DNA from 3 places in the Pseudomonas gozinkensis genome. Region 1 is predicted to be linked to each of the others. Evidence: predicted binding sites of a transcription regulator. Region 1 holds the regulator's gene; each other region holds the start of a gene.
The links. The regulator FliA, encoded in region 1, starts transcription of late flagellar genes. The targets are predictions, from matches to a motif close to CTAAAGTTTNNNNNNNNNNNGCCGNTAA.

Region 2: IHQ43_RS14435 (methyl-accepting chemotaxis protein) is a predicted target of FliA. The motif match lies at 1,600-1,627, and genes of this name have one in related genera.
Region 3: IHQ43_RS22160 (methyl-accepting chemotaxis protein) is a predicted target of FliA. The motif match lies at 902-929, and genes of this name have one in related genera.

Annotation. Positions count from the first base shown of each region.
Region 1 covers NZ_CP062253.1:1,820,690-1,822,957, reverse strand. Annotated here, with positions in the region: gene IHQ43_RS08200 (protein phosphatase CheZ) at 1-202, opposite strand, end outside; gene IHQ43_RS08195 (chemotaxis response regulator CheY) at 221-592, opposite strand; gene fliA (RNA polymerase sigma factor FliA) at 760-1,500, opposite strand; gene fleN (flagellar synthesis regulator FleN) at 1,497-2,268, opposite strand, start outside.
Region 2 covers NZ_CP062253.1:3,257,803-3,260,070, forward strand. Annotated here, with positions in the region: gene IHQ43_RS14435 (methyl-accepting chemotaxis protein) at 1-1,472, opposite strand, end outside; gene IHQ43_RS14440 (undecaprenyl-diphosphate phosphatase) at 1,777-2,268, shown strand, end outside.
Region 3 covers NZ_CP062253.1:4,987,422-4,989,689, reverse strand. Annotated here, with positions in the region: gene IHQ43_RS22165 (transporter) at 1-768, opposite strand, end outside; gene IHQ43_RS22160 (methyl-accepting chemotaxis protein) at 1,044-2,268, shown strand, end outside.

The DNA of each region.
Region 1 (2,268 bases):
GGAAATTGACGATCGCACTGTGCAGTTCACGCGTGAGCTTGCCCACTTCCTGGTACAGGCCACGGTCACGGGTCTGATTGAGCTCATGGATCAGTTGCACAGCGTCGCCGAACCTGCCCTTTTCAAGGCTTTCGACCAGTTCGACCGCGTGTTTTTTCAGGGTCGACTCGAAGTCGCCCTGTGAAGATTCTTTATGCTCCATAGCTCCCCCGCGCGTTCATCAGCCGATGCGTTCGAAAATCTTCTCGATTTTTTCTTTCAACGCCTGAGCCGTGAAAGGTTTGACCACATAGCCGTTCACGCCGGCCTGGGCCGCTTCGATGATCTGCTCGCGCTTGGCTTCAGCGGTCACCATCAGCACCGGCAGGTGCTTGAGCTTTTCATCGGCGCGCACGTGGCGCAGCAGGTCGATACCGGTCATGCCGGGCATGTTCCAGTCGGTCACCAGAAAGTCGATGCTGCCGCTGTTGAGCACCGGAATGGCGGTGGTGCCATCGTCGGCTTCAACGGTGTTGGTGAACCCAAGGTCACGCAACAGGTTCTTGATGATCCGCCGCATCGTTGAGAAGTCATCAACGATGAGGATTTTCATGTCTTTGTTCAATTCGACCTCCAAGCAGTCTTAAACGCGTCCAGCACCTGGACGCGCCATTTCAATCAATCCGGCAAAACACTCGATGACTGTCTGGAGCACAACAGAGCAAGACCGGTGCCGTTCACCACCGCACCAGCCTCGTTCGCAGTGTCCCCACACTGCCTTCAGCGCGCTCGCCACTCCCCCAAACGCCCCCGCAAGCGGGCCGCGCACTGGCTGTGTAACTGGCTGACCCGCGATTCACTGACGCCAAGGACTTCACCGATCTCCTTGAGGTTCAGCTCTTCGTCGTAGTACAGCGCCAACACCAGTCGCTCACGCTCCGGCAAATTGGCAATCGCGTCCGCCAGCGCAGCCTGGAAACGCTCGTCTTCCAGATCGCGCGACGGCTCCAGATGAGCACTGGCGCCATCCTCGTGCAGCCCTTCGTGTTCGCCGTCCTGCAACAGGTCGTCGAAACTGAACAGCCGGCTGCCCAGGGTGTCGTTCAAAATCCCGTAGTAATCGTCGAGACTCAATTGGAGTTCGGCCGCAACTTCGTGATCTTTAGCGTCACGGCCGGTTTTAGCTTCAATCGAGCGAATCGCGTCGCTGACCATACGGGTGTTGCGGTGAACCGAGCGCGGAGCCCAGTCCCCTTTACGGACTTCGTCGAGCATCGCACCACGGATCCGGATACCCGCGTACGTTTCAAAACTGGCGCCCTTGCTGGCGTCGTATTTGGTCGAGACTTCGAGCAGACCGATCATCCCGGCCTGGATCAGGTCTTCGACCTGCACACTGGCCGGCAATCGCGCCAGCAAGTGGTAGGCGATGCGTTTGACCAGTGGCGCGTAACGCTCGATCAGCTCGTACTGCGCGTCACGCGCCGACTTTTTGTAAAGGTTCATACCGCTGGCGGTCATAGCACAGGTCCTGCCGTTTGCTGCACGAGGCGCTCGACGAAAAATTCGAGGTGGCCACGCGGGTTGGCGGGCAGCGGCCAGGTGTCGACCTTCTGTGCGATCGCCTTGAACGCCAGTGCGCACTTGGAACGCGGGAAGGCTTCATAGACCGCACGCTGCTTCTGCACCGCCTTGCGCACGCTTTCGTCGTAGGGCACCGCGCCGACGTATTGTAGGGCGACGTCGAGGAAGCGATCCGTGACCTTGGTCAACTTGGCGAACAGATTGCGACCTTCCTGCGGGCTCTGCGCCATGTTGGCCAGGACGCGGAAGCGGTTCATGCCGTAATCGCGGTTGAGCAGCTTGATCAGCGCGTAGGCGTCGGTGATCGAGGTCGGCTCGTCGCAGACCACCAGCAAAACTTCCTGGGCTGCGCGAACAAAACTGACTACCGAGTCACCAATACCCGCAGCGGTGTCGATCACCAGTACGTCGAGATTGTCGCCGATGTCACTGAAGGCCTGAATCAGGCCGGCATGCTGGGCCGGGCTCAGGTGAACCATGCTCTGGGTGCCGGAAGCGGCCGGCACGATGCGGATCCCGCCGGGGCCTTGCAACAGCACGTCGCGCAGCTCGCAGCGGCCTTCGATCACGTCGGCCAGGGTGCGTTTGGGTGTGAGGCCCAGCAGAACGTCGACGTTCGCCAGCCCCAGGTCGGCGTCCAGCAGCATGACCCGACGGCCAAGCTCTGCCAGGGCCAGGGACAAGTTCACTGACACATTAGTCTTG
Region 2 (2,268 bases), 1.4 Mb from region 1:
AGCGTTGCGCTGGCAATCGAGGCGTTCAGGCCATTGAGGTTGCGCAGGGCCTGGCCGATGGCATTCAGGCTGGCACTGGCCAGGCCGGCCTGTTCGATGGTCAGTTGCGAGGCTTTGCTGCTGTCGCCGATCACCTTCACGGCGGCTTCGGAATGATTTTGCAGGCGCTCGATCATTGTCTGGATTTCCGCCGTGGACTTCTGCGTGCGTTGCGCCAGTAACCGAACTTCGTCGGCCACTACCGCAAAGCCACGACCCTGTTCGCCGGCGCGGGCCGCTTCAATGGCGGCGTTGAGTGCCAGCAGGTTGGTCTGCTCGGCAATGGAGCGAATCACTTCCAGCACGCTGCCGATCTGGGTGCTTTCGGTCGCCAGCGTGCGGATGACCTCGACGGCCTGATCGATGGTGCCGGACAGCTTGTCGATCTGCTGCAGGCTGCCGTCGATGTTGACCTGGCCTTGCTGGGCCTGAGCCTCTGCGTCACGCATTTCGCTGGCAGCATGTTCGGCGTTCTTCGCCACGTCCTGCACGCCGTAGGTCACTTCGTTGACGGCGGTGGCCACCAGCTCCATTTGCTGCGACTGCTGCTGGCTGCGTTGCTGAGCCTGCGCCGCATCATTGCCCAGTTCGCTGGAGGACTGGCCCAATGCGCTGGCAGACACCTGCAAGTCACCGATCACCCGACGCAGCTTGGTGGTGAAGGCATTGAAGTGATGGGCCAGCTGGGTGACTTCGTCCTGGCCGTGGGTATCGAGGCTGCGGGTCAGATCGCTTTCGCCGCTGGCAATGTTGGCCATGGCGTTCACGGTTTCCTGCAACGGACGGACGATGCTGCGGGCAATCAGAATCACCAGCAGCGCCATGATCACTGCGATGACCAGTCCCACCACAGATGCCTTGATCACCTGACCCTGGAACTCGGCCTGCACGTCATCGACGTACACGCCCGAACCAATGACCCAGCCCCACGGCTCGAACAGCTTCACATAGGAAGTCTTGGCCACCGGCTCACTGGCGCCGGGTTTGGGCCAACGATAATCGACCATGCCGGCGCCCTTGGCCTTGGCGATGGCGACCATTTCGTTGAACACCGCAAAGCCGTCCGGGTCGCGGATCGCCGAGAGGTTCTGGCCTTCAAGCTTGGGATTGGTCGGGTGCATGACCATCACGGGCGTGAGGTCGTTGATCCAGAAGTAATCGTTCTGGTCATAGCGCAGGCCACGGATCGCGGTCAGCGCCTGTTTCTGTGCCACATCACGGGTCAGGGTGCCTGCCGCTTCGAGGCCTTGGTAATAAGTCAGCAAACCGCTGGCGGTCTGCACCACATGCTGGGTTTTCTGGGCCTTGGCATGGTAAAGGTCATCATGGATCTGCTTGAGCATCAACACGCCCAACGTCAGCAGCATGACCACCGCCACAATCAAGATGAGCCACAAGCGTCGGCTGATCGACACACTGCGCAAGCTGTTCATAACGCTGTCACTCCGGATTCTTTTTCTTGTAATAAACCACCGCCAGCATCCAACCACGTTTCGGTGACCGGGCATACGCGACCCAAGTCGTAGAACGCGGCAGCGCTATTACGGCTTGTCTGTTAGGATTTCGGCGCCGCGCGTGAAAACCTGAATGCAAATTGATTTTTCACGGAATTTTGACTGTTTCGTGTGGATCCTTTGCGTGCGGAATCGGTACAGCTATAACCAGCTACGCTGAACGCAGTGAACGTAAAAAAATACTATCGGGGCATGCCGCCGGGCATCGCTCTTTGGGGGATTGATGGATCTTTGGACCGCCTTGCAGGCATTGATTCTAGGAGTTGTAGAGGGGCTGACGGAGTTTTTGCCCATTTCCAGTACCGGACACCAGATCATTGTCGCCGACTTGCTCGATTTCGCAGGCGAGCGGGCCATGGCGTTCAACATCATCATTCAGCTCGGCGCGATACTCGCGGTGGTCTGGGAATTCCGGCGCAAGATCCTCGACGTAGTCGTAGGCTTGCCGACCCAGCCGAGCGCACGGCGGTTCACCGCCAACCTGCTGATCGCCTTCCTGCCCGCCGTAGTCCTGGGCGTGATCTTCGCGGATTTGATTCACCAATACCTGTTCAATCCGATCACCGTGGCTGCTGCACTGGTGGTGGGCGGCATCGTGATGTTGTGGGCCGAGCAGCGCCAGCATGAAGTGCACGCCGAAACGGTCGACGAGATTCGCTGGACGGATGCGCTGAAAATCGGCTTCGCGCAATGCCTGGCGATGATCCCCGGCACC
Region 3 (2,268 bases), 3.2 Mb from region 1:
CAGGGCGGTGAGGTCGTTGATGATCAGCGCGAACTCCTCGGTGGACTTGCGCAGCTCCTTCACGTCTTCCTTCTGCAACCACGGTGGCGGCCGGTTGAGCAGGCGCAGCAGCGAGCCCGGTTCCAGCGCCAGCAGCCGTTGCAGGCGCACCAGCACCCGCCGGTTGGCACCGAGTTCGGCGCGGTTGGTCGACAGTCGCGAGGACAGCAATTCGTCTTCGACCTGATCGACGCTCATGCTGGTCTTGCGCACGATCTGGGTCAGCACTTCGCCCTGATCGCGCAGCAGATGCACCAGCAGTTCCAGCGGCGAACGAAAACACTCGCCGGACTTCACCGACGACCGCAGCTTGTCCACCGAGTGCAACGGTTGCAGGCGCGCACTGACGATCAGTTTGCTGCGCACGCAGACCCACAGCGTCGACACGTCCGACGACACCATGCTGCTGAGGTTGAACACCACGTCGTTGACCACCGCCAGCAACGCCGAATCGACATGCTCGATGCGGGTCGAGCGCGAACCTTCGTGCAGTGCTTCGAAAAACTCTTCGGGCAATTGCAGATGACTTTTCATCCAGCGCTCGCACGCGGCATGGGCCAGGTTCAGGTGCAGCCAGAGAAATTCATCGCCCTCGCTGTCGTCTTGCAGGCAGCGCAGGGCGGTTGCCGAATCCACCTCGCGCCCGCGTTCACCGGGGCGAAACCGAAAGCCGTAAAGCAGGCCGAACAGGTCAGGATCACGATGGCTGATATCGAGGCTGTGGTTCATGAAGGCTCGCTGCGAGGAGGCGTCTGTCGCGGGATTTGCAGATTCACCTGAGCCGCATCATCGCAATGTCACATGACGTTTGTGTGACAGCAAAATGACGTCAAATCAATGCGTTACCGGCGGTCGGATTTTTCTCAAGAAGGGCTCTGGCACGCCGATCACGCATGAGTTAGGTTGCGCGCCTTCGGCCAAGAGCCAAGGTCCGCCGACACGGATGTCCGGCCAAAAAATCACGTCTTACCGGACGTGCCTCATCCCTGTCCCGAGTACCTGCGATGCTGCAAAAATCCCTGAGAGCGCAAATTCTCGCCCTGCTGAGCGGCAGCCTGCTGGCGATGCTGTTGATCGCGCTGGCCTGCTTTCACTTCCTGTCCAACGGCGTGCAGAGTTACAGCCAGTTGATCGCCGGCCCCTTGCACACCTCGCAACTGATCGACGAAGCCAACCTGCAATTCAAGGTGCAGGTCCAGGAGTGGAAAAACGTCCTGCTGCGCGGCAAGCAACCGGCGGATCTGGCCAAGTACTGGGGCCAGTTCGAAGACCGTCAGCGCGATGTGCAGGGCATCCTCGGGGAGCTGGCCAACCAGAAAGGCCTCGAGCCTGCGCTGAAAACCCGCATTGAGCGTCTGCGCGAAGAACATCGTCTGCTCGGCGCTGCGTACCAGAAGGGCCGCGATGCCTACGTCGCTGCCGGTGCCGATCCGACTGCGGGCGACGCCGCCGTCAAAGGCGTCGACCGTGCCGCCAGCGACCAGATGAGTGAGCTGGTAGCCGAGTTGCGCAAGCAGGGCACCGAGCAATCGGCGCAGATCAGCGCCAGTGCCGATCGCACCGTGTGGCTGGGGCTGCTGGTGATGCTCGCGTCGGGCTTGCTGATCGGTTTGCTGAGCCTGTGGCTGGTCAACCGCAACCTGGTTGAGCCGATCCGCAAACTCATCGACTACGTCACCCACTTGAGCAAGGGCCGGCTGGTCGAGCGCGTGGCCAGTGACCGTCAGGACGAGCTGGGTAACCTCGCCGCCGCCGCCAACACCCTGCGCGATTTCCTCGCCGAAACCTTCAACCATCTGCAACGCAGCGCCAAGGATCTGGACAGCGCCAGCGGCGAGTTGAACGCCATCGCCACGCTGATGGCCGGCGGCACCAACGAGCAGTTCAACCGCACCGATCAGGTGGCCACGGCGATGAACGAAATGTCCGCCACCGCCCAGGAAGTCGCCCGTCATGCGGCCGACGCGGCGCGTGCTGCCGACGATGCCGACCAGTCCGCGCAACAGGGCGAGAAGGTCATGCAGAGCACCATCCACAGCATCACCCAGATGCGCGGCGAAATCGCCAACACCGCCACGGTGATCCGTCGTCTTGAAGCCGACAGCGGCCGGATCGGCAAGGTACTGGAAGTGATTCGCGGGATCGCCGAACAGACCAACCTGCTGGCGCTCAACGCCGCCATCGAAGCGGCCCGCGCCGGTGAAGCCGGGCGCGGTTTTGCGGTGGTGG